Regions from separate parts of the Psychrobacter sp. NPDC078501 genome, predicted to be linked through region 2. Evidence: riboswitches for the same ligand, from Rfam matches in the RefSeq annotation. Region 2 holds a riboswitch; the other holds the start of a gene.
The links. A riboswitch is a leader RNA that binds a small molecule or an ion and turns the genes downstream of it on or off. The one in region 2 is predicted to bind thiamine pyrophosphate.

Region 1: it holds a riboswitch for thiamine pyrophosphate, as region 2 does, so the genes downstream of both, ACI2IW_RS08220 (ABC transporter substrate-binding protein) here and thiC (phosphomethylpyrimidine synthase ThiC) in region 2, are expected to answer to the same signal.

The regions. Positions count from the first base shown of each region.
Region 1 is NZ_JBJDOS010000004.1:137-15,491, reverse strand. Features, by position in the region: gene nhaA (Na+/H+ antiporter NhaA) at 1-127, shown strand, start outside; gene ACI2IW_RS08275 (DUF2799 domain-containing protein) at 335-937, shown strand; gene ACI2IW_RS08270 (oxygenase MpaB family protein) at 1,015-2,433, shown strand; gene ACI2IW_RS08265 (CoA pyrophosphatase) at 2,566-3,300, opposite strand; gene ACI2IW_RS08260 (NUDIX hydrolase) at 3,868-4,431, shown strand; gene ACI2IW_RS08255 (insulinase family protein) at 4,514-7,594, opposite strand; gene ACI2IW_RS08250 (universal stress protein) at 7,886-8,347, shown strand; gene ACI2IW_RS08245 (universal stress protein) at 8,447-8,908, shown strand; gene ACI2IW_RS08240 (LysR substrate-binding domain-containing protein) at 9,029-9,964, opposite strand; gene ACI2IW_RS08235 (YeiH family protein) at 10,157-11,269, shown strand; gene ACI2IW_RS08230 (cold-shock protein) at 11,569-11,778, opposite strand; gene ACI2IW_RS08225 (YbaN family protein) at 12,022-12,444, opposite strand; TPP riboswitch at 12,865-12,981, shown strand; gene ACI2IW_RS08220 (ABC transporter substrate-binding protein) at 13,156-14,052, shown strand; gene ACI2IW_RS08215 (TIR domain-containing protein) at 14,135-14,761, opposite strand; gene ACI2IW_RS08210 (hypothetical protein) at 14,761-15,345, opposite strand.
Region 2 is NZ_JBJDOS010000003.1:396,654-413,117, reverse strand. Features, by position in the region: gene ACI2IW_RS07505 (NADP-dependent oxidoreductase) at 1-243, shown strand, start outside; gene ACI2IW_RS07500 (EcsC family protein) at 439-1,326, shown strand; gene ACI2IW_RS07495 (alpha-ketoglutarate-dependent dioxygenase AlkB family protein) at 1,359-1,976, opposite strand; gene ACI2IW_RS07490 (alpha/beta fold hydrolase) at 1,997-2,887, opposite strand; gene ACI2IW_RS07485 (ABC transporter ATP-binding protein) at 2,969-4,885, opposite strand; gene ACI2IW_RS07480 (EamA/RhaT family transporter) at 5,255-6,103, shown strand; gene ACI2IW_RS07475 (fructose bisphosphate aldolase) at 6,280-7,170, shown strand; gene ACI2IW_RS07470 (autotransporter domain-containing protein) at 7,272-10,886, opposite strand; gene thiC (phosphomethylpyrimidine synthase ThiC) at 11,218-13,332, opposite strand; TPP riboswitch at 13,580-13,724, opposite strand; gene pstS (phosphate ABC transporter substrate-binding protein PstS) at 14,017-15,183, shown strand; gene pstC (phosphate ABC transporter permease subunit PstC) at 15,393-16,346, shown strand; gene pstA (phosphate ABC transporter permease PstA) at 16,408-16,464, shown strand, end outside.

The sequences.
Region 1 (15,355 bases), on a different contig from region 2:
GTTTGATGAGCGCTTAGGTATTATCATGGGTTCAATCGTCTCTGGTATTGCTGGTTACATCATGCTAAAAATGAGCTTAAAAGACAATGCTAGTGGTACATCGGTCGACTTGACTCGCCCGCATTAATGATTGATGAATGCTGTGAGATGTAGAGCAGTTTATAATGGTACTACTAAGACACACCACCACTTATAAGCTGCTCTATTTTATTTGTATGTACGTTATCGAGATATTTATAAGTGACTTAGCAATTAATAACAAGTCTGCATAATGTGATTGATTGCTAGCATCATTTATTTGTGTTCATAGTTATCACAGCTATCGGAGCTAACCATGTACCGACCTATACACCGCGTTGTACGTCAACTGGCATTGGGGTTATCTGTGTTCGGTAGTATTTATCTGCTAGCAGGCTGTGCAACACTCTCTAAGCAAGAATGTCTCGTCGGTGACTGGCAAGCTATCGGCTATAACGATGGCGTGGCAGGTTATCATTCAGACCGCTTAGCATCTCATACAAAAGCTTGTGCCAAAGCCAGTGTCGCGCCTGACTATCAGGCATGGGAACGCGGTCGTAAACTTGGCCTGCAACAGTACTGCACCATCAATAATGCCTATAACATTGGTAGACGTGGTCGTCAGTTGAACAACGTTTGCCCGATCACTATGGCCAACACATTGCAAGCGGCTAATCAAAAAGGGCTAGATTATTACGCCTTAGACAGTCAATTAGACAAAGATAATCGCCTCTTAGATACTTATCAATCAGAATTCGATAAGCTGGAAAATGGTGACATGCTAGATTTTGCTAATGAAAAAGAAGCTCGTGCACGGCTGCTATCTCTATCTGATGAGATTCGCGATATCAAACGCCGTATCCGAACAACACAGCAGCAATTGGATTCATTGAACCAATCCAGTAATTTTTACGAATGACTGGGATACGAAGCTATCGCAATGCAAGTTTTATGTTCTAAGGCATGTCCTCACTCTGAAAATGGTACTTGATAACTATGGATAAGAAAATCATCAATACGGCAAGTACTCCAACTGACAAACCTGACTTTCCATCATCGAATGCTCAATCATCGAATTCTCAGTCATCGAATTCTCAGTCATCGAATGCTTATCAGCGTCATGGACGTACCACTGCTATCGATGACCATAGTGATTTGCAGGTTTTAAAACGCATTAAACGTTATTTATTACCAAAAGACTTTACGATCTCACCTGCTCTACTTGATGAAATCGTGGCAGGTTACGATATTGGCGATCCACTCGCAGACGCGTTAGCTGCACAGAGCATAAAGTTTGCAAAGCCCTTACAGCATACTATTCTTGGCGATAGTTCAAACAATAATCCTGCGAACAATGGCCTTGTAAACAACGACCTTGCAACCAACCCATCATTTAAAGCGCTCACTGAGCAATTTAGCAGCTATCCTGACTGGTTCGACCCAAAGCTTGCTCAGATAGGTGCGGTTGCCTATCGGCGCTATCCACTCATGCTCATTTGGCTACTGCGTAATGTTGCTCTGATGGCAGGCTATAGCATCCCTGCCCTATCACTGCCGCTCATTCAGACAGGCGCACTGATGCACGATGCACTACCGCGACTGATGCGTACTTATGCCTATATCTTGGCTGTGTCTGAACACCCCTCATCTAATGTGAGCACACGCAATCAAAATAAACCTGTCGAGCAAGTATTAGCCATTGGCTCTGAAGGCTGGCGACAATCGATCCAAGTACGTCAGATACATACCTTGGTACGGCAAAACTTACTCAAAGGTAAAGGCAATGCTGCTACAGGCGTGATACCAAACGCCGAGCGACATCATAACCCTGACGGCAGTTGGAATACTGATTATTGGGGCACCCCTATCAATCAAACCGATATGATTGCCACCCACTTACAGTTCTCGTTACTTATTATGCGCGGTCTACGACTACTGGGCGCACGTATTAGCACAGAAGAAGCCGAAGGTATCCTGCATCTATGGAATCTTGCCAGTTATTGGATGGGCGTTGATTTAGATCGTCTGCCAAAAGATGAGGCCGCGTGTTGGGAATGGCTCTATACCTACCTATCGATTCAGCAGCTAGATTTTAAGATGGGTCAGCCACTGGCAAAAGCATTGCACGATTTACCACGTCAGCTGATGGGTGAAGATAATCGCCGTGGACGTTTTGTTGAAATGGTCAACGCGAGTGTCACTCGGACTTTGGTCGGTGATGATATAGGCGATGGGCTGGACTTACCAAAATCGAAGATACGCTTTGGCGTGTTGTCTTCGGTACCGATTCTTTTTGCGCTCGATACTGCACGGCAGCATAACGCGTCCGTAGCTCATAAGTTAGAAGCATTCCGTGCCAAGCGCCAAGACAATATGAACTGGTGGCTTAAAAAGAACGATGATTATTATAAGTAGATGATTATAGTCATTCCACTATAAAAACATTACTGCGTTAACCTCGTTTGAAGTATCACATATACATCTACACTCGGTTGCCTTGTACTACTTTTAAATTGCATCGACTATATTATAAGTAGATGACATTTATCAGCGTTTGTTTTCTACGCGGTAATACCATTCGAGCTGTCGATCAAACCCTGTTTCTAATAGGTTGGCAATTACCCGTCCTGTTAGCCCCCACACTGTCTCACCATCGACCTGCCAGCTCGGCGTCAGTATGGTAGCCATTTGCTCTTGCATTTTATACTCAATTTCATACTCTACCGTTGGTTGAGTGACTAACGACTCTAAGTCTGCCCAAAAGATACGTGATATTTCTCCCGCTTCAGGTACGAGCACCAAGCCAGGAGCAATGAGTGCCACGATTGGGCGTACGCTCATACCACTTTTTGAAGTTTGGATCGGTAGCTGACCAAGTAATTGGACTTTATTGGGCGGTAGCGCTGTTTCCTCACAGGCTTCACGCAATGCGGTAACGACATTATTGCCATCGCCTCGATCATGTTTACCACCCACACAAGACACCTCACCCGCATGACTGTTCATATGGGCGGCGCGGCGTGTTAATAATAATTTAGGCCTGCGCTCATGAGTAATAGCGACCAGTATTGATGCATCAGCAATTGGTGTCTGATATAGGCTGTCTAACACACGGCTACTATGAGAGGCATTATGAGCCTCGTACATCGCCGGACTTGTCAGCGCATTTAAGGTCTCATGTTGCACTCGCTCGGCTAATTGACGAAGCGTCGGATGACGAATAAAAGTAGGTACAGCAACTGACAGGTTATCGAAGCTCACAGCCTCCGGTGGGAATAACATTATAATTGCCCTATATTTTTATCGTTATTAAGCGGTATCACCAACATCTTTCTTATTTTCTATTATTAAAATCGTGACTAGTAAATAAAACCAACAATCTATCTATCTATTGTTTTCGACCGCTCGATTTATTAGCGGCTTTAACATTAATAATTACTGAACACTCACTAGACTAGCGCAATATAATAGTTGCTGCATGCTATTTATGTGACTGATTCATTGCTTACCAATGCTCAATAAATGCCCTGTTAACCAATAACAGTCAGCCTATATGCGAAATGATGCGTTACTGTTATCGTGATTCTGTCCGTCGATAATATGTGCTATCTTAAGACGATAGCTGCTCTTTAGAATAATATCTTATATAGTCGATCTTCTATAAGTCAGATGCATTTAAGTTAGATGCATTTAAGTTAGATTTATTGTCAGGTCTACGGATCGTAGTACTTGTCTCATCATCCTTATGTCTAACTTATCTCGAAACGATGACAGCAGCACTTCAGAATATAGGTCTTATAACCTATAAAAAACATCATACACAATAACTTTTATAACAAGGTAGTTGATATGCGCTATTGCCTCCAATGCGGTCATGAAGCAGAACGAAAAATCCCACCTACGGACAATATGCCGCGTTTGGTATGCCCCAATTGCCACTATATCCACTACGAAAACCCAAAAGTTATCTGTGGCTCGCTGGTGGTACATGAAGACAGAGTGCTACTCTGCCGCCGTGCCATCGAGCCACAATATGGGCTATGGACGATACCTGCAGGTTTTATGGAAAATGGCGAAACAATGGCTGAAGGCGCAGCACGCGAGAGCTACGAAGAAGCTGATGCCATCGTACTGAATCCGCATCTATACTGCATTTATGACTTGCCAGATATTGGGCAGATCTACTCTATCTATCTGGCCGATCTAAAAGATGGCGCGTATGGTATTGGCTCAGAAAGTCTCGACTGCGCACTGTTTAGCGAAGAAGATATCCCATGGGATACACTAGCGTTTGAAGCCATTCGCCGTACTTTAAAAAGCTACTTTGCTGATCGTAAGCAGTATAACGAGTTGTCAGAATTTCCGATTCATCAAGACAAAATTGGCAAAGATTTGAGTATCAAGCGATATTAGTCAATTACCTAACCACAAAAAGCCAAGCATGATGCTTGGCTTTTTTGTGCTTAACTTTTAATCAAGAACGAACCTAACTGTCTTAGCTCTTTATTCTACAAACCTCAAAGCCTAGACCTTTTACTGCCTCTTCTTTGTCATAAGGCGCTAGCACCGCGCGTACATGCTTTTGACCTTGTAGATATTGCTTGGCAACACGCTGCAAATCAGCGACCGTTACGGCTAATATTGACGCACGCATTTTGCGCTGCCAGTCAACACCGCGATGATGCAGATTTGCAAAGCAGGCTTTGATTGCTTCACCTGCAGGAGAGCCCGGCTTATCCATACCTGAAATAATACCTAAGATAGCTTCTTCCAATTGCTCATCAGTTTGTGGCTCGTTTAATAGCCATTCGATACTGGCGTCAAAGTGAGCAAAGGTTTCAGCACATTGCGGATCACGATAGCTAAAGAACTTAAAGGCACAAGCGTTGGCATCGTAACCTGCACCGCCACCGTAGGCACCGCCGCGCTCACGAATCGCACTGTGCAAATAGCCGTTACGTAAGTAAGGCGCTAATACCATTAGTGCAGCGGTATCAGGATGGTCAGCAGCAGGTACAGTATAAGCACTGGCGTTATGATATACGTTAGTTGGTACTAGCCATGCTAGATCTGCAACATCTAGCACGTCGTTTTTAACATCGTCGCCATTCTCTAACGTCTTACCCGCATCAGTCGCACCATTTAACGCAGTATCTAATTGCAGATTCGCAAATTCACTTGGGATATTTGCTGCCACGTTCGTTAGATCGTTAGAAGCCGTCGTCGCTTGGCTGTTTTTCCAGCTATCAACGATTAAGCTACTCAAGCGTTCGGTTTGCTCTGCTTCACAGATAATAACGGCATGCTTAGGCAAACTGATCAGACGTTGATGTAAATCCATCAAGCTCGTAGCCAACTGATCCCACTGGGTATCATCTGTACTAGCATGTGCCAAGAAATCTTTAAGTGCGTTCAATGCTGGTAGACCACTGCGCACATATTCCAACTGCGCTTGACGACTCATACCACGACTGGCCGTTTGCATGGCATAAGAATGCCCTGAGCCCGCTAGGTTTGACTGCCAACCTGCTTGACGCTGCTGCAAGATTTCTTTGATACGGTCATGCTCAGAGAAGATACTATGCTCCATGACTTCTTTGAGCAAGTCAATCGCTTCAGGCTTGCGATTCAGCGCACGCGTTGCCACCACAAAATAACTGCTAATCGCTTGGCTATCATCAACATTGGTACGTTGACTAATACGAGCGGTCACACCAGAAGAATGCGCTGCTTGCTTAGCTTGCATCTCATGAGCGCTAAGCGAGTCAGTACCTAGCTCAGACAATAGGCTTAAATAAATAGGCAGCAATGGATGATTAATCACATCATTGACTGGTAGCTCATCTGCGCTCGCATTACCGATGGCCTCAGTGAGTGGGACAATCACTTGATAATAGTAGATGCCATTGGTGCCAGCTTCATACTCAAATAGCGTGCTGTCTTGCCCGCTCAAACGCACCTGCTTTTGGGTGCCTTCTTTAAAGCTGATATCCGTTGGGACGTCTTCTAGACCTACCTTTGGTAATAAGCTTAAATCATCTGGCGCAGCTTGACGTGCAGCCAAATCTAAGGCTTGTTGCTTCAAGATAGCCTTATCATCAGCAGTCAAATCCATCGCGATAGTATCTAAACGAGTCTGCTCAGCTGCTGCCAAACGGGCTGTTTTTTCGCTATCAGGGGTCATCGTTACGCGTACACGATGCTGATTGTCCAATAGATGCGTTTTAATCAAGTTCGGTAGCCACTGTGGATCGACGACTTGCTCACGTAGCCACTGTAGGTGCTCGTCTACTTCCCACACATCGATAGGGTTGCCGTCATGAATAGCGGTACTAAAGCCCTCTAGCATAAGGTTTAGACCATAAGGAATGCTATCGCCACCAATGTGACGCTGATCAATCTCAATCTGATGCAGAATGGTTTCGATTGTCTCATCATCAACTGGTGAATTGGCTACTTCGGTCAGTAAGTCGATAATACCCTGCTCTACTGCTTCAGCATGTTCAGGGTTAGAGCCGCGCAGTCCCGTATAAAAGACCATCTCATAATGACTGTCATCAAGACCCAATAGCGGACTTGGCGCTTTACCTAGTGGATGACTGTCAAGATAAGCACGCAATGGCGAGCCTGCATGCTCAATCAATACGCCTTCTAACAGACGCAATGCCAAACGCTGCTTAGGATCGGTAATTGATGGTAGTAACCAAGCAACCACGTGATGCGTCTGATCTGGCCCCGCTTCGTCAGCAGTATAAGTATCAACCGCACTGATTGGTGCAGACAAACGCTGCTCTGGACGCGATACATGCTTTTTGCCTGCTTCAAACTGAATCAAGGCATCTTCGTGTATCTTCGCTTGCGTCTCAGCAACAGGAATATTACCGAAGCTCATGATGACGCTGTTTGACGGATGATAATGGCTCTGGTGAAATTCGGTCAACTCAGTATGTGTCAAATCAGGGATATCAGCAGGATCACCGCCTGAATTATAATGATAGGTCGTCGTTGGGAACAGATGATGAGCAACCGTATGATATAGCTGATCAATCTCGCCACTCATGGCGCCTTTCATCTCATTAAAAACGATACCTTTAAACTGCGGCTTATCATTTTCGTCAAGCTCTACGCGAATGCCTTCTTGGGCAAAATCGAGCGGATGGATATTGGGGAAAAACGACGCGTCTAGATAGACAGCGAGCAAGTTAAAATAGTCGTTTTTGTTTTGCGTGGCATACGGATAGGCAGTCCAATCAGCGGCGGTCATCGCATTCATAAACGTGTTTAATGAGCGTTTAATCATTGAAAAGAACGGATCACGGACAGGGAATTTGTTCGAACCACATAATGCCACGTGTTCTAAAACATGCGCCTCGCCTTTTGAATCCATTGGCTGGGTGCGAAAACCGACCAAAAACGCATTTTCATCACTTGGGTGTGCCAGATGATAATGCATCGCTCCTGTTTTTACATGCTGACTGATCAGCACATCCATCGATAGCGCCTCAATATGGCGATGCTCAATCAGCTCAAATGCTGGATGCAAGGTTAAATCAGCAGTAAATGGCGTGTCCGTCATAGTTATCCTTATCGCTTATTATGCGTATAGTGCCCTGACTGTCAGGGAAAATAGAGTAATAAATTGGCTAAAAAAGAGTTGGCTTAGCGCTATTAGTGGGGCTGCGACATGGATAAGTCAAGGCAGCAGCCATGCAATAATCCACCACATAACCTACGCGGCTAGCAACTTTAGCTATTAAAGCCTTATAGTTACAAATTCATTAATATCCACAATTTTATTATGGATTTATTACTTAACAAAGGTGATTTGCACTGCTACTATAAAGTTAAATACTAGTAGGAGTATCTTATGAGCTACCAACACGTTTTACTGGTCACTGACTTACTATCCGATGCGGACAAAGTGGCGCTAAAAGCCAAACGTATTCTCGCAGGCTCTCCTGAAGCCAGACTGTCCGTCTTGCATATAGTCAAAGATGACATGGTGCGATTTGGTTATGAGCTTGTTCCTGCCTCTAGTCTCTCAGGTGATGTCGATAGTGAAAAGTGGCAAGAAGCACGGGCTAAGCTGGCGCAATTTTTGGCACGTAATGAGCTGGAAGCGATCAACTCTGAGGTCACCGCTGCTATATCTAATAGCAAAGGTATCATTAATTACTGCCGTGAAAAAGACGTCGATTTACTTATCATTGGACGTCATGAGCGCCATGGTATTGCTGCTTGGTTGGTAGGAGCCACTGCCGATAGTATCTTGCCAAATGTCCCTTGCGACAGTTTAGTGGTGAAGCTTGATCAGCCTGTATTAGAATAATTGGCATTACTCCAATCCGCTGCTAAAGACGACAAGCTTTACTTAACAGCGCCCTAGAGTAGTGCTATAGTAAATACTATCTGACATGAGGAAGACGCTATGAGTTACGAACATATTTTACTGGTCACCGACTTACTCTCTGATGCAGATATAGTCGCCCAAAAGGCCAAGCGCATCGTTGAAAACCGTCCAGGCTCTAAGCTATCTGTTTTGCATATTGTCAAAGACACCATGGTTGGCTTCGGCTATGAGCTGGTGCCTGCCTCTAGCCTATACGATGAGATTGATGATGAACGCTGCCAAGAAGCACGTGCAAAGCTGGCGCAATTCCTTGAACGCAATCAGCTAAATGCAGCAACGTCGGAAGTCACGACGGCCATTTCTAGCAGTGAAGGTATCGTCAGCTACTGTCATAAACACGATGTCGATCTATTGGTCATCGGACGTCATAAGCGTACTGGTATCGCTGCATGGATCAGTGGCGCGACAGCAGATAATATCTTGCCCAATGTACCTTGCGACAGCTTTGTAGTGCGACTGGACAAGCCTGTTTCAGCATAACAATACGCTTTGATTGTCTTATGTCATCTAGAGCATATCCTAAACAAAAAAGCGCAGCGTAAACTACAACGCTGCGCTTTTTTATGGCTAATAGATTTTAGGTTCATACAATCTCATCATTTAATCTTGTTGAATAATATCTATAAAGGTTTGCCAAATTGGGCTCTGGTGCCGAGCTTTGTGCCAGACCAGCCACCATGTACGCGATAAATCAATTCCCGCTACATTTACTTGTACCAGCTCACCTGTCGCCAATTCCGTCTCAATCACATGCTGCGATAGACAACCAAGACCAATATCTGCACTCACCATGTGTTTGATGGCCTCAGACTGATGTATCGCCTTTACCACTTCTGCATTGGGTAGATACTTAAGCAGTTGCTCGTCGATAATCTGCCGTGTGCCTGACCCTGCCTCACGCACCAGTAACGGCAACTGCGCTAGCTGATTAATACTCATCTGATAGCAGTCCTCGTCTTCGCTATAGGTAGCTATACCCTGTAGCCACTTGCTATCGCGCTTGGCAAATACCACTAGCGTATCGGTACGCCATTCACGCTGCTCAATGGCTTTCATATCTACTGGACGCGGCATTCCTTCTACCAGCGCGATATCGATATTTAGTTGCTCAACCTCGCTCACTACCTCTTGCGTATTGGCAATATACATATCGACATTGGCATCGGGCAGCGCCTCATACAGCTTACCAAGTAAAGATGGCAGCACGTAGTTGCCGATAGTGGTACTGGCACCGATGTGAATCTGTCCTGCTTGATACTGATGATAATGCTCAAGCGTGAGCGACTGCCCCAAAATTGCTTGCGCTTGCACATAAATGGGATGGGCATTGGGATGCTGATTGAGCCTACGCCCAACGCGCTCAAACAACGGCATTTGCAGTCTAGATTCAAGCTCAGTCAGTGCGCTACTGACGGCTGACTGTGATAAATGCAGCGCTTCACTGGCACGACTGGTGCTGCCTGTCTGATAAATACTCACAAATACCGCCAATTGTTTTAGCGTAATCTTCGGTAGCGTCTGCATCGCTTTTTTCATTAATCAATGACACCTTATGCCCGTCTTTTAGGACTAATCTTTTAATATCAAACGGTCAATACAACCCTATTAACCCAAATTTTCGATAGTTTGTATCTTATTAATCTGTTTTTATTATAGATCAGCTTATCTTATACTGTCTATTCATAAGTTTATGCTTATGTCGATTAGCAATAATAGGATAGGTTTGTCATGCATGCTTTTGCCCACTCAGTGAATCGTTACTTTCCAAACAATCGGCACTTAGCAGGATTGGTCGTGGTGCTGGTCGGTAGTTTATTTTGTTTATGGCTCAATACTGGTCTAGACACTTGGTCAAACGGGCGCATCGTCGGACTGTCCTCTTTAACATTGGCAATTTTGCTCGGTATGGTCTTAGGCAATACGGTATACCCTAATTTCGCTGAGCAGCTCAATGCTGGCGTATGCTTTGCCAAAGGTCAAATCTTGCGCTTAGCCATTATGTTTTATGGGTTTAAGCTAACCATGACCCAAGTGGCTAGCGTGGGTATGCCAGCGATTATGACGGATGCACTGGTACTGACATCGACTTTTTTATTGACCTATTGGCTGGGTACGAGATGGCTAAAAGTCGATAAAAAAACGACTATATTGATTGGTTCAGGCGCTAGTATTTGCGGTGCTGCTGCGGTCATCGCCGCAGAGCCAGTGGTCAACGCGCAAGCCCACAAAGTCACTATCGCCGTGGCGACTGTGGTGGTGTTTGGTACTATCGCGATGCTGCTGTACCCTTTTTTATATCATCTCGGTTGGTTACAGCCTTGGCTCAGCGCCCAGCAGTACGGCATCTATACTGGCTCGACCATACACGAAGTCGCGCAAGTCGTGGTAGCAGGTAACGCGATCAATCCTGAAGTTGGCAATACAGCCGTCGTGACCAAGATGATACGCGTCATGATGCTCGCGCCTTTCCTGCTTGTGTTGTCTTTTGCGCTAACCAAAGATCGCACCGTAAATGATGCCGCTATAAAAAATAAGAGCAATAAAAACGAGACAGCGTCATTTATGACCCGCGCCAAACAAGTCAAAGTGCCATGGTTTGCGTTTATCTTTATCGGCATTGTGTTGATACATACTTGGGTGCCGATGTCTGAGAGTATCGTACGCAGTATGGTTATGTTGGATGATGTACTACTTACGATGGCCATGTTTGCATTAGGTCTGACCACTCATCTGAGCGCGATCAAGCAAGCTGGCGTTAGACCGCTTATCTTGGGTGCTATTATGTTTGGTTGGTTGATACTGGGCGGTGGTCTGATCAATATCGGCATTAGCTTTATATAATAATTCGACTGTTGATTTTTAGATTTTTACTTCACTGAATAATATAGAAGGCCTCCAACTATCATGGTCGGAGGCCTTTTTGCATTGGTCGCGGTCTAATATGATTAGTCAAAACCTTTAATATTTGATTAGTACTAATTTTAATACCAGTGTCTTAGATACCAATCTCTTAAGTACTAATGCTCTAAACACTAATACTGTAAATACCAAGTCTCTAAATACTAAATAGCAGACGAAAAAAAACGAACCCGAAGGTTCGCTTTTCTACATCTATTCATCTATCTGTCTATAAAGACAAATTAGATAGCAACGATGTTATGTGCTTGTGGGCCTTTTTGGCCTTGAGTTACAGTGAACTCAACTTCTTGGCCTTCAGCCAAAGTTTTGAAACCTGAACCAGTGATTTCGCTGTAATGAGCAAAAACGTCTGCGCCAGTTTCTGGAGCGATAAAACCAAAGCCTTTAGCTTCGTTGAACCACTTAACTGTACCTTTTTGAACGTCTGACATAGTATAATCCTACTTTTAAATTTATTAATGGTCTAGTGACCGGTAACGCTTGCAAATAGCTACTGAACGATAAATATTAAAACGAAGGATTATAACTAATACTACGAGGTAATGATTTGGTGCAGAACTGCTCTTAAGCTTGGGCGTATTATAAGGGGTACATCCCAGTATCGCAAGTCTTATCTCATGTTTCGTGTAACCAGAGCCGTTTATTGGCTGATTTTGGCGCAAATTGCAACGGATTTAGGCATTTGGTAAACGGAACAAATATATCGCTACCCCACTACAGACAGCGGCTACCGCCCATGCCATCCACATCATATCGGCAGGCAAACGATAAAATAACATAATTGTCGATGCTGCCATCATAATCGTCGCTAAACACTTGGCATAAAGCGGAACGGCATGATTTGCTTCCCAATCACGGACAAATTTACCAAAGTATTTATGATTAATCAGCCAAAAATGAAAGCGTCGAGAACTACGCGCCCAGCAACCTGCTGCTAGCAAGATAAAAGGCGCGGTGGGCATCACTGGCAACAATATACCGATAATACCTAAGATAAAAAACAGCCAACCAAGCGTCACAAAGGTCCAACGCAGCATTGGGCTTTTGGATTGATCAGTCTTAGGTCGGTAATAGAACGCTTTTTTATTGTCGGTCATATAAGTTGTCGGTCGTGTAAGTTGTCAGTTATGCCAAATGTCAATTGTTTAGAGTAGCGCCTATTATATAAGCAGCGGCATAGAAGGCTAATCATGCAATATCGCCCGTCTGCGCACAAGACTATTTATATAAGGTTTTGCTATTGATAGGTATGTTTGGTTAGTAATTGGGTAAGTACCAATGATAAATACTGCACTCTTTTATTAACATGTCGATTGAAAGCGCTTATAAATAGCCGTCACAAATGAGAACTGTTATAAAGAGCGGTTAACGAACACCAGTCATCACCTGCCATCGTCTTTCCCGATACGCTTGCATCCCATCTTGTAAGTCGTCTATGATGACGCAGTAGCTATCGATAATAGCCATTAGCAGTACGGATTCATGAGCAGTACTGATCAAAAACAACGTAATAACAATCAATCTTGTGGGGGTGCTTTGATTCAATGCTGTATATACAGCCCACATCATCGCTGAGACACACCCGTGAACCTGAAGCAGTTAGCACTGACGTAGGAAACAAGCGTGACATACCCTCAGAGGTCTATAAATAAGAGCAGTCTATAGATGATGTACTGGTAGTAATGACCATATCAAGCGCCGAGCATCTAACAGTTAGCATCGAGACTTCACTTTTCTTATTTGGCCTTTCTTGTTTTACTTTAATAGTATCAGTCTGATTGTTTTCCATACCTAAAAAGGAAACAACCATGCAGCCGACCACCAAACTTACACTGACCCTCGAATGGTTTTTAAACCCTGATCATCTACCCTTTATCGCTGGTGTGACCACGGGCGCATATGAGCAAGCAGGGCTTGATATCACTATTATCGAGCCAGATGACCACTATGATGGCTTTGCCGAATTACAGAACCAAAGTATCGACCTGCATGTGAATGAGCCTATCCATCTGTTTGAACATTACGCGCCTAATCTACGTGCGCTAGGCTGCTTTTTTGAGACCGATGGCGGCATATTGATGCAACGCGCTAGCATGGATAAATTAAAAAACAATCAACCGATTCGCATCTGTACCCCTGCTGCTGAAGAAAAAACCAATCGTATTGGCTTTGAGATATTGACGCGCTATGCCAAAAAAAACGGCTTTAGTATCAGCCGTGATAATGTGAGCTTTGTGCAAAAAGACTTTTATCATATAAAAAATCTGCAAGAAGATCCAAGCCTCGATGGCGCATGGCTATGCTTTTATAACTTTGAAGGTGTTGAGGCAACTCATGAGGGTCTAGAGTTTGAGTTTATCGATCAGCATCTGTCACCTTATCCGAACTTTTCGGCGTTAGAGATTCTGACGACTGATGAGATCTATAGCGCGAAAAAGGACGCGATAGATACCTTTATCCAAGTGACCAACCAGATGACGGAGCTGTGTAAAAACGAGCCAACCACTGCCCACCGTATGTATTACGACTATAGTAAAACCGAAGCCGATGCGCTGATGGATGCCATCATCGATAATACGCTAGGTAGATTGATCACGCCGATTAAGCCTGACGCAAATAAATGGGAAGAACTGCGCGAGATGTTAGCCGAAATCGATATCGTGACCTTGACTGATGAGCAGTATCAATCGCTGTGGGCGCTATAGAGATTTTAGCAGTTAAGATATTTTAAATAACAAAAAACCGCCATGGCATTTGCTGTGGCGGTTTTTTATTAGATCAGCTTGATCAAACAGACTTCGATATTTCGTATTTATCTATGTTTTGCCTTATTTCTAAGGCTGCTTCAATCCAGCCATTATAATTACTTGTGAACTGTTCCCATGTAGGCATTAATATATAGGATTCGGAACAACCGCTTTTGAACATATTTGATGGATAACTGTATTTTAAATTATTTCTATTCTTATTGATGATTTCAAATCCAAAATTTGAAAGCCTTGCATACTCATAGCTTCCATATCTATCAGGTAGAATAATAGCTAATATTGCATTAGGGGTACTACTAATAGTATTACGTGTTTTTCTTTTCAAAGCATACGATATTTCCCAAGGTATCCATTGATCTCTTTCTAATTTAAAGCTTTCTTTCATATTCGGAGAAATTAGAACTAAAGTAATAGAACTATCATATATCTTATCGGATAGCTTACTTCTTATAGCATCATTTTTAAAGTTTGCAAGGCTTTCATTATTGTCCTCACCTTTATATATATGATCACCAGTGTTTTCAAAATGCTCCTGTATTATATCTACATACGAACGAGCTGTAGTTGGCAGATAATATGTAGAACTACTCAAGGGTTGGACATTACTATCACTATGTTTGTATGATATAAAAATCTTTTTAGCCATTATAAATAATCCTTAAACAGTCTATAGAATAAAGCTATATAGGCATAGTCATCTTTCAAAGAATCATCAAAATCGCCATTCTCATAAATTCCTAACGCAGCAGCTCCTGTACTTGCCATTGGAAGTACCATAGCTTTAGGATGAGACTGGGTAAACAATTCAAATTCTTCTTCTACCCCTTCCATGCCACCTACAAAAATACCAGCAATAAAGTCATTATTAACAATCATCTTTTCGCGCATCAAAGCCAAGCTTTCATCGCAACTTCCAATATTATCCGTAATAATAAGAGATTCAGAAAATGACTCATTCTCTACAGGAAACGTTGGTCTGAAATAATCTGACTGGTAAAGATGTACGTGCTCTTTAATATTTACATCTATACTCTCTAAGACTGAGCTTATTAAAGGTGTAATGGATGGATGGCCACCCCAGACTAGACGAAAATTAGGTAAAATAATTTTGGCTAAACTACTAACACAGTCTCGAATAGCAATCACATCGGCTGTTTCATAATATGAAGGATTACGTTCCACTAATGGAATACTTGCAGATAAAAAAATCTGTTTTAATTGTTTATCCATGTTGGCACCT
Region 2 (16,464 bases):
GTGTTACCCACTATCTGGGTTGATAAGCTCAAAGAAGCGGGTCAGCAAAAAGACTTAGCAGTAGCAGGCTACAAAGCGCAGCGTAGTGGTCAAGATATGGCGCGTGTTTTACAGGAGGTGGCCGATGGTAATTTAACTTTAAAAATTCAAAAGACCTATCCACTCTCAGAAGTTGTTGAAGCGCACCATGAGCTACAAAAAGGCGATGCTTTTGGCAAGATTGTCTTGGCCGCTGCTGAGTGAATATCAAGATTGCCTAATTATTAGATAGTGTTTGGTAGGATTTATTAGTAAGGGGATGTCTGTTGAAACCCAGTAAACTTAACTGATGACTTAACAAATCATACAAAAGTTTTATTTTGAACAACAGAACGTCCCTGTAGTCTTTGCTTATTTATCATAGGATAGAAAGCGAACGATACTAATAAAGGGAATAATATGACTATCAACAATAAGACTATCAACAATAAGACTATCAATAATAAGACCAGCAATGAAAAAACAGATGACCACATTGCTTATGAATCCAAAGTCCGTGAAGAAGTAGAAGCATGGAAGAACCCTGATAAAGGAATTTTGGATAAAACGATAGCAGTGCTTAATACCCCTGTGGTAGCAGCAGGTGATGCGTTAATGGAAGCTCCACAATTTGGCGATTCTCTAAAAAAAGTAACTGAGGAAACGATTACTGCTTTGAGTGATGCGGCCAACTGGACATTGGACACTCAAAACGTTATCGATAGCTATCAAGAGGCAGCAGATATTAACGACGCCTCTATCAAAACGCTGGCTGACATTAAAAGTCTACCCATTGCGGTTGTAGATAAACAAGTTAAGCTTTTCAAAAGCAAATATGTAGCGCTAACCAGTGCACAAGGGGTGACTACAGGGGTTGTAGGCTGGGCAGGTATCCCTGCTGACGTCGTTGGGCTCATTACGGCTAACCTACGTGCGATTGGAGAATATGCAACTTATTATGGCTTCGATATCAATGATGAAGGCGAGCAGCTATTTGCTATGTCTTTATTGGCTGTAGCAACTTCTGCCTCTGTTGAGGAGCGTAAAGCGGCGTTAGATGACACTCAGTCGATGATTAAAGATCCAGAAACTCAGGCATTTAATCAGATTAATGAAGAGGTCGTGTCTCGTGTACTGCGTCAGACAGCGACTAAAGTAGCCACTAACATCGTTAAGACAAAAGCGGCGCAAATTATTCCAGCAGTAGGCGCAGTAGTCGCAGGTGGTGTTAATGCCAATTATACTGCTAATGTGTGTGAAGCTGCTTACCAGTGTTACCGTGAGCGTTTTTTAGATCGTCTCGCGTAAGTATCAGATGACTCGTTAAGTCAGCGATAGTATCAAGATGTAAGCATATGCCGAAACGTTAGACTGATTCGCCCAGCATCGACCGTCTTTGTCTTAGTAATCGTATGCTTCCAAAAGGTTTGTGTATCACCATGCATCACAACGAGCTGACCAGACTCAAGATAAAGTTCAACTTTGTCTTGAGTTTTTTTATGCTTAAAAACAAACTTACGTGTTGCACCAAGCGATAAGGAGGCGATGACTGGTTGATGACCGAGCTCTTTTTCGTCATCAGCGTGATAGCCCATACCATCAGCGCCAGAAGGATAGTAATTAAGCAGGCAGGTGTTGAAATTAGCGGTGACACCGATTTCTACTAAAGCTTGCTCAATTCTCTGTTTCACGTGAAACAATGTATCTGACCATGGAACAGTTTGCCGCACGTGTCCTGAGTATTGGTAGTCTGCATCTGTATCTCCCATCCAGACAATTTTCCGAGTGGTTATATGGGTCTTACCAAATAACGTCACGATGTCTGGCTGCCAAGGTAGCTTATTTAGTAGAGTATTATAAAGGGCAGTGGCATCGTCGATAATCACGCCTAGATCATTCACCTTACCATCATAGGGCAGTAAGTTATCCGTGGGTGCAGGGGCAAAGAGGTCAGTCATAATTTAGTCGTTGTAAATCCTTATTTACTGCTTTGGTAGTGCTCGTTGATGATTTGAGCACATAGTTCAGGCGCTTCCATTGGTAATAGATGACCATAATCTGACAGCGAAATAAGACTGCTATCTGGGACAAACTTTTTCCATTGCTTGCGTACTTTGTCATTGATGAACAGGGTAGGCTTGCCTGTAATCAACGTGTAGGGACAGCGTAGTTTTTTGAGTACGGCATCGATATGAGGTGCGCCAAAATAATTGGCCAGCTCTTGTTCTGGTGCAAACATAAGCGTATAGCTACCATCTGCATTCTTGCTCAAGCTTTGCTCAGCAAATACTTGCAAGTGCTCATTGCTGATACGCTTATAGGCACGCTGCGCACGTAGGCTCTCGTAATAACTATGGGCACTTGGCCAAGTAGATTGCTTGGTTAACGTGCTTTTGAAAGGCTCACGGCTCAGTAGTACAGAGCGTGGCAAAAGGTTATATAAGGTAGCTTGGTTCTTGGTAAAAGTGACAGGCTCAATCAGGTACAACTGCGAAAACAACTCTGGACGTTTGGCAGCTGCCATCGCTGTAGCCGTAGCCCCTTGCGAATGACCAATACCTATGACAGGCTTATCTTGGGTCTTTTCTAAAAACTCAATCAGCATATCAGCATCTTGCTCGCGCGTAAGACGGCGGCTTTGCGGCTTATCATACCAGTAACCACGTAGGGCAAGTGAGCTGATATCAAACTCAGTGGCTAGCTTGCTTAATAGTGGCGTATAAGTACCAACAGTAAAACTATTACCACTATAAAAATGTGCTGGAGCGCGGGGAATAGAGCTTGAATCTAGCGGCTGATTAAATTGGCTAAGGTCATAATAGCGAGCCTGTTTTCCGCCAAGAGTAATGCGGTTTGTGAATGCTTCCATAAAATAAACACTTCCTTGTGACTTATTTTGAGTGATTTTTTTGCAGTTTGTCTTCTTATGATTGAGCTGACTTAATGAATCCTAGTTGTCTTCACCTAAGAAGCCACCGCTTTGACGTTGCCACAGTCGAGCGTAGACACCATTCAATGCTAATAGTTCATCATGACTACCTTGCTCGATGATGCGACCTTGATGCATAACGACCAGTCTATCCAATGCGGCAATAGTAGACAGGCGGTGGGCGATAGCAATAACGGTCTTGCCAGTCATGATGTCATTTAAGCTTTCGGTAATGGCATATTCAATCTCAGAATCTAGGGCACTGGTCGCTTCATCTAAAAGTAAAATCGGCGCATTTTTTAGCATAACACGTGAGATAGCAATACGTTGACGTTGACCGCCAGATAGTTTGACTCCGCGTTCACCCACTTGGGTATCAAGGCCTGTATTGCCTTTATCATCGTACAGATCTTTGATGAAATCCCATGCCTGAGCTTGTTTGGCAGCGATCATAATCTCTTCGTCAGTAGCATCAGGACGACCATAGGCGATGTTTTCACGTACAGTACGATGTAGCAATGACGTATCTTGAGTCACCATACCAATCTGTTGGCGCAACGATTCCTGCGTAACCGCATCAATAGCCTGACCATCAATCAGAATCTTACCACTATCGACATCAAAGAAGCGCAAGAGTAAATTAACCAAAGTTGATTTACCAGCACCTGAACGCCCAACCAGACCGATCTTTTCACCCGGCTTAATATCTAAGTGGAAGTTGTCCAACAGTTTGATATATGAGTTAGGAGCGCGTTTATCAATGTCGGTACCATCAACAGGCTTACTAGTTTGTCCATTGTCTTCTTCGTCATTCTCATAACTGAAGTCAACATGGTCGAACACGATACGCCCTTCCGTGACGGCCAGCGCTGGCGCGTCAGGTTTATCAATAATTGTCTGCGGCGCTGATAACGTACGCATACCATCTTGAACTGTACCGATACTCTCAAACAAACTGGCTGTCTGCCACATAATCCAACGCGTCAAACCATTTAGACGTAATGCCATAGCGGTCGCAGCAGCAATGGCACCAACACCAACTGCGCCTTGTTGCCACAAGTACAATCCAATACCTGCCGTACTACTGACCAAGATCACGCTGATAAGATGGGTCGATACTTCTAAATAGCTGACCCAGCGCATCTGCGCATGTACCGTACCTAGAAATTGCCCCATGGCGTTTTTGGCGTAGCCCAGCTCACGACGAGAGTGGCTAAATAGCTTTACGGTCATGATATTGGCATAAGCATCAGTGATTCGTCCTGTCATCAAGGCACGGGCATCCGCTTGCACAATCGCTGTCTCCTTGAGCTTAGGGATAAAGTACCAAATAGTGATGGCAACCAAGACCAGCCAAATGACAAAAGGAATGAGTAGTAAGCTGTCTAAATTAAACAGAATCACCCCTGAGGTGATAAAGTAGACAGAGACATACATAAACATATCGGTAACAGTCATCACGGTATCGCGTACTGCTAGGGCTGTCTGCATTACCTTAGCTGAGACACGTCCCGAAAACTCATCCTGATAGAACTGCATGGATTGCCCAAGCATGCGCTGATGAAAACGCCAGCGCATCTGCATAGGAAACACACCTTGCAAGGTCTGAAAGTGTATAAACGATGACAGGGCAATCCACAATGGGCTTACTATCATGACAGCGAGCATGATGAGCAGCATATCGCCTTTTTCTACCCATAAGTTTTGCGGTGTATAAACGCCCAACCAATCGACGATATTACCTATCCAAGCAAACAGCATGGCCTCATAGATACCGATACCAGCGGACAAAATCATAAAGATTAGTAGCCAGCCGCGTAGGCCATTGGTACATGCCCACAAAAACTTCAGCATGCCATCGCGAGGTGATGGCAATGGCATAGGTGTGTCTGGAAAGGCGGGTAGGCGGTTTTCAAAAAAGCGAAATAAAGCATTCATAGGCAGTAATAAAACATCAATAGCAGTACGTCAAGATGAACGAGAGGACTCGTTATCTAGAATCTTTACTTTTGTGATTGGGATTAGGTGCTATTTTAGCAAAATTACTAATCATACCTGCATGCTAATTGTAATTTACTTAAGAATAGCCATGTCTTTAGTGCCTTAGTCACAACCATAATAAATAGATTGCTGTAGAAAACATATTTTGTTACATTCTACATCCAAACTTATTTATGGTTTGAATATTGTTTTTATAAGTATGATTTTATTGCAAATATCAGCTGATTAGCAGGTATTTTATTTAATGGTCTCTATAAATATATGAACAGTAATAAATCAACATTGAAGTTCAAAAGGTAGCAGTGAATGGTGTATTTAATAATAGCGGTGCTATGTAGCGTCGCCGTCTCCGTACTTTTGAAAATATTGCGCCAGAAAAATATAGATATTCGTCAGACCATCGTGGCAGGCTATCCTGTGGCTTTTTTACTGACTTGGGTGTTACTAAAACCTGATGTGGGGGCCATACATGCACTTGATAGCGCTTGGGGCATCATCATCGCGCTTGGGGTACTATTGCCTGCTGTATTTATCATTCTCGGACGAGCTATTGAAGCGGTGGGGATGGTAGCAACCGACGCGTCTCAGCGCTTATCACTCATTATTCCCATCGTAGCGGCTTTTTTGCTATTCGGTGAGGTGCTGACTGGTACACGTATACTTGGACTGGCGTTAGGTTTTCTGGCATTAGGTGCGCTTGTCTATCGACCACAGCATAACGATATTACTCGGTCAGCAAAGCATACGCCACTATGGTTATTCGGGGTATGGGCAGGCTACGGAGTTATTGATATTTTGTTCAAACAAGTTGCCAAACAAGGGGCGGCCTTTCCGTTGACTCTATTGGTTAGCTTCGGGGTAGCAGGTGTATTGCTTTTAATCTATTTACTTGTCACACGGGTACGTTGGCAAAAACAAGCACTTATGACAGGCTTGCTGCTCGGTACATTAAACATGGGCAATATTTATGCCTATGTGCGGGCACACCAAGTGCTGCATGACTCTCCCAGTATTGTTTTCACTGGTATGAATGTCGGCGTTATTGCCGTAGCGACATTGATTGGCGTAGGTGTATTTAAAGAGCAGCTGAACCGTATCAACATAATAGGATTAGTATTGGCAGTCTGCTGTGTAGGGGTGCTATTTTTGGCATAAAGCACTTTGTCCAAAAGTATTGGTTTCATGATTTTTAGGCTATATTGTCACGTATCCTATATAGGCATATAAATCATCCTATGATAAGGTTATCTACAAATAACACAGCTTGTATGGAATAAAAAAGCTTAATTTATGATATTTAACTTAACCAATAAAAATAGGATGCAGGCTCAATGGAATACGATAAGCAATTACAGCGTATAAAAAATAGTTCAGGTTTTATTGCTGCTCTTGATCAAAGTGGCGGCAGCACACCAAAAGCGTTAGAGACTTATGGTGTCAACAGCGACGCTTACGATAATGATGAGGCCATGTTTGATTTGGTTCATGAAATGCGTGCTCGTATCATGACGTGTGACTGTTTTGATAGTGAGCGTGTACTTGGTGCAATTTTATTTGAAGACACCATGGAGCGCGAAGTTAATGGTAAGTCGACGGCCAATTACCTATGGGAAGATAAAAATATCGTACCATTTTTGAAGGTAGATAAAGGTCTGGCTGAGCAGATGAGCGGTGTACAAGTCATGAAGCCGATTCCGAATCTAGATCTATTATTAGATAAAGCAAAAAACTATCCCGTATTCGGTACTAAAATGCGCTCAGTCATTTATGAGCCAAACGTCGATGGTATCGAGCTTGTGGTACAGCAGCAGTTTGATGTGGCTAAGCAAATTATTTCAAAAGGTTTGATGCCAATCGTTGAGCCAGAGGTCAATATTGATAGCACTCAAAAGCATGAGTGCGAGTTACTGTTGAAGACAGATATACTGCGCAATCTGGAACGCTTGAATGACGAACACCAAGTGATGCTCAAGCTAACATTGCCAGAAGAGGCAGGGTTTTATCAGGAGCTGATTGACCATCCTAAAGTGCTCAAAGTAGTGGCGTTATCTGGTGGCTATAGTCGTAGCGATGCTTGTGTCAAGCTTAAACAAAACCCAGGTATGATTGCGAGCTTCTCGCGTGCCTTTACCGAAGGCTTAAGTAAGCAACAAAGCGATAGCGAGTTTGCTGAGACCATTAATGCTTCAATTGAAGAGATTTATGAAGCGTCAAAAGTGTAAAACTAAATCCGTACTAGTAAGTTTAAGTCAATAATACAAAAAAAGCTTGAACCTAATATGATTAGATTCAAGCTTTTTGCTTTTTATAGATATATTAAGCTTTAGAAGGTTGTTTGTAAGGACACATTAGCGCCTTGACTGTCGTAATTATCACGCCACTCACCACGATAACCTACAGATAGCTTAGTATTGATGGTTGGTGTATAGCTCAAACCAATGCCTGCAATACCAATCTCGCTTCCAATTTCTTGACCAATGGTAGTGAACTTATCATTAGGCATACTAATAAAGCTTGCCGTAACATCAGATCGACGGTCACCATTCTCAACAGCAGCAGCCAATTGACCAGTCAGTGCAATCGCTGGTGTTAGAGCCTGCGATAAACGTAGTCCTGCAGTCCAACGCATTGACTCATAGGTATTTTCATCAACGTTCAGATTGTAGACACCAGCCCCTGTTTCACGATAGCTGTCGCTCTCGGCACGCGCATAGTTTACCTGAGCGAACGGAGTCACATTACGCTGCTGAGTACCAATACGATGAGCAACTCCTAATCCTGCTTGTAAGGTATCAACAGAATAATCAGATTGTGCAACAGCATCTGTCAGTATGGTCATACGACGTTCACCTTCGACATCGCTCTTACCTAGACCTGCATGGAAATTTAGATCAGTCGCATCGCTTACAGCATAGTTACCGTAGCCAAGCACTTGCCAGTTCTTGGCGGTTAGCTCCTGATCAAGACTGGTGCCATCGGTATCAGCATCGCTCTTGATATAAGAAAACGCAACGCCCAGATTAAGATCACTATTAATAGGGGTGTCTAATCCTACAATGGCACCATATGCTTCAGAATCATAACCAGTAACACCTTCTTCTGCATCATGGCTACCGTTATTGCCAATTAGCTGAGCCCAAAGGTTACGTTGAGGAACAGTCTGGCTATGTTCCTGAATAGTATCAGATGCTGCATAGTTAGCATCAGTAATGATACGGTTGGTCGCGCCCATAAATAATGGCTGCAACTGGTTGGCAGCTGTAGCAAGCTGAGACTGATTAAAGTTGAGGGTCGAGCTAATCAAACTATCAGCCAACGCATTATCACCGTTTGTCACACGATCTTGAATGGCTTTATCTAATACATAAGCGATGCCTGTGTCATTTCGATTAGAACGACTGATCACTGATTGAAGGAACGTTGTATTGGTTACTGGTGGCTCAGGTATTACTGGTGGCTCAGGTATAACAACAGGCACTATCATTTTGAGATTTACGGTCTTAGCATCGCTATAATCTGCCTCAAAGCTCACCAATGGACTGTTATCATTGATAGCAGTGAATTCACCAGTACGACTGCTAGCGCTAATAATATCTGACCACTCATTATTACCAGTCATTTTTGTCACAGCTTCTGATGCATCGACTTGCAACTGACCCTGACTAATGTCAGCAGCACCTGTCACAACTAGTTGACCATAGTCATCAAGACTATTTAAGCTAATACCTAGTATTTCACCATCACGCATGGTGTAATCGCCGTCTAGACTAAGTGTACCTTGTTTAATGTTAGTAGCGCCTGTCCACTGTTTGGCAGTAGTCGCCATCGCTAGCATGCCAGTACCTTTCTTGGTAAAGTCACCTGAGCCAGTAATAACGGCACCATTACCTGCTAGCGTAGTATCTTCGAATAAGCGCGCATTAAATCCAGCAGTATCAATTGTACCGCCGCCCGTACCTAGATTAATAAGGTTGTCACCCGTGAAGTTTCTGAATAATACTGGCTGAAACTCTGTCAGTTCTAATGTACCGTTATCAAAGTTGACTTCCGATTTTGCAGAGTTCTCAAATCTTTCGATACTTTGAGTCTTGATGACACCATTATTAATAACGTTTAGTGTACCGCTGCCAAAAGCACCTACGACAGTGATGGGCGCGATCAAAGTAGCATTATCTACTGTCAATTCACCTACTGCATTTGTACCTTCAGTATCAGAGCCTCCGAGCTGCAACTGACGAGTCACTTCTAGTGTGCCTTGATCAGTAACATCAACTTGACCCTTACCGCTGGCAGCAGCCCCTACAAAAAGATCCATTGTAGATACTTTGGTGTCTTCTCCACTTATCTCTAAGAGGGCAGTTTCAAGCTCGACTTCAGGTTGAGGTTCAATTTCAGGTTGAGGCTCAGGTGGAAATTCAGACTCGAATGGAAGTGTAGAGGTGCCAATATATATGGCTTCCGCGTTGTTCCATTGTGCACCGCTTGCCAATGATACTTTCGCATCTACGCCAGCAGATGAACCAATATAAGCGTTATTAGAGTTCAGAACTGCTTCGTTAGTAATGTTAATTTCATTAACAGCATTAATAGCATTAATAGCATCAACATCCTCAACACTAATATGAGGGCCATTGTCAGAGCTACCTATACCCGCATATAGGTTGTTTACAGTTAGTGATGAACCATTACCACTGACGTTCACGATACTCTTGCTAGCAGTGCTGGTAGAGTTGTTATAGTCATCCGAGCCTATATATAGATTACCTGCTTCGGCCGTACCACCATTTTCTATGGTAAGTGTACTCGTCCCTGAATTTCGAGAGCTAATACGCACATCTTCTTGAACTTTCAGGGATGAGCCTGCACCATCAACGTTGACACTAGTCTCGCCAGTTATTATTGGCTGATTACTTTGATCATAATAACCATATGAGTATATATCTAGAGAATTTGCTTCGGCTGTGCCGCCATTTTTTACGGACAGTGTACTCGTCCCTGCATTTTCAGAGGAAATACGCACATCTTCTTGAACTTTCAGGGATGAGCCTGAACCATCAACGTTAACACTAGTCTTGCTAGTTGTTGGTAGTTGATTATCTTGATTGTAGTAATTATATGAGTATATATTCAGAGAGTTTGCTTCGGCTGTGCCACCATTTTCTACAGTAAGTGTGGTTTCTGAACTTCCAGAACCAATCGAGAGCCAATCTTGTACCTTCAGGGATGAGTCTAAACCATCAATTTTGACACTGGTATCACCAGTTATTAATTGATTGTTTTCATCAAAATAGCTATATGAGGATATATCTAGATAGCCTGCTTCGACCGTACCACCATTTTCTACGGTAAGTGTGGTTGTTCCTGCATTTTGAGAGCGAATTCCTAGATAATCTTGAGCCTTCAGTAATGAACCTAGACCATTTACATTAATTTTAGTATCATTAGCTAGTTGTTGATCATTTAGGTAGTAGCCATTTGTATATATATCGTTAGCTTCTAAACGTCCTCCAGCTTCAATATCTATTAATGCATTGTTACTTATGAAGAACTGGTCAGTCTGTACTACTCCGTTGTCTTTAATTAGAAGACGTGAAGGTACCTCTTGATCACCACTCATCTGCATATGATAATAGTTATTCGTATCATCATTATTCTTCAGAATGGTGCCATCATTTTTTACGATATCGTCAACGATAGTATAGCCATTACCCACAATGTTTACTGCGCCATTGTCATAGGTGATGGCATGAGTCACACTGGCTATACTCAGTCCGAGCACGCTAAACAAAGCAGTTGATAATGCGCGTAAGGCAAAATTATTGTTTGAGGTAGAGGTTGATGATTTACCAGAAGATTTGCCACAAGTTTTGGCAAGTTCAGACACACACTGATAGACACCTAAAGAATGATTAAAGACAACACGATAAATATGATTCATACTTTTACCCTGAATGTTAACTAACGGAAATGTTAGGTTTTCTTACGGATATATTACTCGATATATAATAATTGTCTATTTTTATTTGTCTGGATACATATTATTTGTAGGTTTGTACTAGCTTTTTTATACTCTGTTTTTATCCGAAATAGATAATATCTCTCTCGCCCAAATAGTACCTACAAGGATTTATCTATATTTGAGTTCATTCTGAATAATGGTATAAAAGCATTGTCACTGAATGTCAGATTACAAAAAAGCCCTACTAGATAAGTGTGAAAATACTTAAATAGTAGGGCTTTTCTTATTTCAAAAGCATAGGTTATTAATCCTAAACCTCTTTATATAACTGGCGTCCTTCGTTGTTATATTTCTTAGTCATCTCGGCCATGCCTTGGCGAATTTCCTCAGCAGTAGCTTCACCAACTTGTCCGACAAGCTCTGTATCTACCTCTTTGATTAAGTGACCAGCATCGGTTAAGTCACCCGTTTGCGGCGTTACTTTTTGGTTGACAGCATCTTTATCTAGTCCTGCTGCATATTCACGCACGTTCTGAGTGATTTTCATTGAACAAAACTTAGGACCACACATGGAGCAAAAGTGTGCCGATTTGTGAGCGTCTTTTGGCAACGTCTCATCATGATATTCGCGTGCAGTATCAGGATCGAGCGCTAGATTGAACTGATCATCCCAGCGGAATTCGAAACGTGCTTTAGACAGTGCATTGTCACGTGCCTGTGCTCCTGGATGACCTTTAGCAAGGTCAGCAGCGTGTGCAGCGATTTTATAAGTAATAATGCCGTCTTTGACGTCTTTTTTATTTGGCAAGCCTAAGTGTTCTTTTGGCGTGACATAGCATAGCATCGCTGTACCAAACCAACCAATCATCGCAGCTCCGATGGCGCTAGTGATGTGGTCATAACCTGGGGCGATGTCTGTCGTTAATGGCCCTAAAGTATAGAAAGGCGCGTCAGCACATAGCTCAAGCTGCAAGTCCATGTTTTCTTTAATGCGGTTCATCGCGACGTGTCCAGGGCCTTCGATCATTACCTGTACATCGTGCTCCCATGCTACTTTTGTTAATTCACCAAGCGTACGTAGCTCGCCAAACTGCGCTTCATCATTGGCATCTTGCAAGCAACCAGGGCGTAGGCCATCACCTAGACTAAATGCCACATCGTACTGTTTCATAATCTCACAGATGTCTTCAAAATGCGTGTATAAAAAGCTTTCTTTGTGATGGGCTAGACACCACTGCGCCATAATAGAGCCGCCGCGTGAGACGATACCTGTCAGACGTTTTGCGGTGAGCGGTACATAGCGTAATAGTACGCCGGCGTGAATAGTAAAGTAATCGACGCCTTGCTCTGCTTGCTCAATCAACGTATCACGGAATATCTCCCATGTTAGGTCTTCTGCGACGCCATCGACTTTTTCTAATGCTTGATAAATCGGTACCGTACCAATCGGCACAGGAGAGTTACGGATTAGCCATTCACGGGTTTCATGGATGTGATTACCCGTTGATAAATCCATAATAGTATCCGCACCCCAACGTGTTGCCCACGTCATTTTGGATACTTCTTCATCGATAGATGAACCTAACGCTGAGTTACCGATATTGGCATTGATTTTCACCAAGAAATTGCGCCCGATGATCATTGGCTCAGATTCAGGGTGGTTGATGTTGTTTGGGATAATTGCGCGTCCAGCCGCCACTTCATCACGAACAAACTCAGGGGTAATGATTTGAGGAGTATTGGCACCGAAGCTTTCGCCATCGTGTTGACGCATATCGGTCAGTTCATGCTGCTTTTGCGTTTCGCGTATGGCGATATATTCCATTTCAGGAGTGATGATGCCACGGCGCGCATAGTACATTTGCGTGACGTTCTGTCCTGCTTTGGCGCAACGCGGTTTATCAATATGAGCAAATCTAAGATTGGCAGTGCTGATATCGCGGGCACGCGCTTGTCCGTATGAGCTAGATAGGCCGCTTAATTGCTCGGTATCACCGCGTTCTGCGATCCAGTTCTCACGCAGTTTTGGCAATCCACGTGTGAGGTCGATATCGACATTAGGATCGGTATATACACCTGAGGTGTCATACACATAAAACGGTGGATTATGCTCACCGTCTTTATCTCCAGTGCCACCAACAGGCGTATCAGCCAAGCTGATTTCACGCATCGGTACTTGGATGTCAGGTCTTGAGCCTTCGATATAGACTTTTCGTGAAGCAGGTAAGATACGGTGCAAATCGCGCGCATCTTCTTCGAAACGGGCATCGCTTGCGGCACGGTGAGCAGGGGTTTTTAACGCATCTGCTTTTTTATCTGCTTTGACGTTAGTCGTGTCAGCAGCATTTGAAGCAAGCGTTGAGTTGTCGGCTGGGTTATGCGTTTGGGCTTTCGGTGCAATTGAGGTGGTGTCTGCAGTAGTCATATGCTGTCCTAGCGTGTTGGTTTTTGAATAAAATCAACACCGCCAGTATCTGCGGGGGTAGGCATCCATCATCTAGACAAGTTTATATCATGAACCCACAACTTCGACCAAAAATATCGTCGCGCATGGTGGTCATCAAATATTGGACGCAGCTTTATATCCTCTCTTCTTATCTGGCTATGCATCACGCATATTAAGACAGTAGTGACGATAAAAATGTATTTCTACGCGCCCTTTGTCATAAATAACAAAGTGCTTAAGACTTCCCTGCGTCGGTACTAACCGCATCAGGTTCGGCGGGTGATCTCTCAGCGAATGTATCAAGGCGACTACTTTAATAAAGCAAGTTTAATAAAGTGAGCCAAAAATACACCGCACCCCGAGTCTGTCAGTGTTGTAAATCAGCCTTCATACTAACAAAATTCTGTACCAACGGCTAATAGTATTTGGATACAGATATTCTGTGTCACACATACTATTCAATATCTACGTGAATAATTTTTTGAATGTTGATAGATGAGCATGCTTAGTATTACTAAGTTGTAGACAAATTATTCAAATATTATGTAAAGCGAATGAAGGATTCTAGAAGTTGTCATTAAACTGTCATAAAGATTTGGCAAGATAACACGCATATCACAAGCAATGCTTTTTTATACCGTTGTTAAACTTCAGGAGTCCTACATGCGTTATTCGTTATTAGCAGTGGCCGTCAGTTGTACATTAATGCTTACGGCGTGTAATAAGTCAACAGATACGGCGGAGCCAACTGCTGATACTAGCAGTAGCGCTGTGACAACAGCTGAAACAACCTCTCAGACAGCATCTTCTGCTACGTCAGATTTTAAATCTGCTGAAAATATCGCTATGAATATCACAGGTGCAGGTGCGTCGTTCCCGCAGCCTATCTATGCGAAATGGTCATATGACTACAATGCTGCGACCGGCGGCCAAGTCAACTATCAGTCGATTGGCTCATCTGGTGGTATCAAACAAATCCAGTCAAAAACAGTAGACTTTGGTGCTTCTGATGCACCGATGACGCCTGAAGAGTTAGATGAAGCAGGTTTGATTCAGTTCCCAACAGTCATCGGTGGTGTTGTACCAATCGTCAACATCGACGGTGTTGAGCCTGGTGCACTGAAGCTAGACGGCACAACGTTGGCTGATATCTATTTGGGTAAAATCAGTAACTGGAATGACCCTGCGATTAAGGCGATGAACCCAGATTTGACCTTACCAGATGCCGCAATCACAACAGTATTCCGCTCAGACGGTTCAGGTACGACGTTTAACTTTACTGACTATCTTGCCAAGGTTTCACCAGACTGGAAAGACACCGTTGGCGTTGATAAAACTGTCAAGTGGCCGACCTCTGCTACTGGTGCAGGTGGTAAAGGTAACGAAGGCGTTTCAAGCTACGTAAACCGCATGAAAAACTCTATCGGTTATGTTGAGTATGCTTATGCTAAGCAAAATAAGATGTCACATACTGCGCTGAAAAACGCAGCTGGTAACATCGTACAGCCATCTGCTGAGACGTTTGCTGCAGCAGGTGATATCGATTGGTCACAACAAGAAGGCTTTTATAAAGTCATCACTAACTCTGAAACTGACCAAGCATGGCCTATCGCTGCTGCGACCTTTATCTTGGTACATAAGCAACCAGAAAATCCTCAGCAAGTCGCTGGCGTGTTGAACTTCTTTGACTGGGCTTATACCCAAGGTGATGACAGCGCCATGGAACTAGACTACGTACCATTCTCTGACACGGCAGTGGCCTTGTTCAAAGAGAAGTGGAACGAAGTAAAAGGTAGCGATGGACAGCCTGTCTACAAGCCAGCTCAGTAATTTGTTTCTGCTAAATACGATCTAGCAACTGACAAGTTATCCTCTCGAATAACTATTCTCCGGTAGTTGTTTGAGGGGTTTTAACACAGCAAATTTGATGAATACATCTCGATAGATATAGTTACTCATACCATTTAAGTTTGTTGTGTTAAGACCTGATATACATCTTTTTAATATTTCGACTCATTCCATTCAATGCTGAGACACTTATGACAGACTTAAGGTCCCAACTGGCTAAACAAAAACGTTACGACGCTTTATTTGTGAATTCTACTAAAGCGTTTGCCATACTCGTCCTCCTATCTTTAGGGGGTATTTTGGTGTCTCTAATTGTTGGAGCATGGCCGAGTATTCAAGAGTTTGGTTTGGGATTTTATACCAGCAATAACTGGGATACAGTCGCCAATGAATACGGTGCATTAGCGCCTATTTACGGCACCTTAGTCACTTCATTTATCGCCATTGTTATCGCGGTTCCAGTCAGTTTCGGTATTGCGATATTTTTAACCGAGATGTGCCCTAAGTTCCTCAAAAAACCACTTGGTATCGCCATTGAGTTGTTGGCTGGTATCCCATCTATCATTTATGGTATGTGGGGATTGTTCGTATTTGCGCCATTTTTTGGTGATCACATTCAGCCATGGTTCATTGAGCACGTCGGCCCTTTGCCTATTATCGGTAAACTGTTTGTAGGTGCGCCTATGGGACTGGGTATGTTTACCGCCTCCCTAGTACTTGCCATTATGATCATACCGTTCATCGCTGCCACCATGCGTGATGTCTTTTCTGTTGTACCAGACTTACTGAAAGAGTCAGCATATGGTATGGGCGCGACGACTTGGGAAGTCATGTTCAAAATTATCCTGCCTTATACTAAAGCTGGTGTCGTTGGTGGTGTGATTTTGGGTCTTGGTCGAGCATTGGGTGAGACGATGGCAGTTACCTTTTTGATTGGTAATGCGTTTAATATCAGTCCAAGCCTATTCACTTCTGGCGTGACGATTACCTCGGCCTTGGCCAATGAGTTTGCTGAAGCGTCTAGTGAGCTACATCTTGCGTCTTTACTACATCTAGGCTTAATCTTATTTGTCATCACCTTCATTGTCCTGTCTTTAGCAAAACTGATGCTCATGCGCATGGATCACAAAGCAGGTAACCGATAAGTCTGTTACCGATTTATTGAACCTTGATAGATATTGATAAAAGATATGGGAAATAAATATTATGCCTGCTAACAATGCGATCAATGCACCACTACCTACTAAGCCAAACGGCGCTACC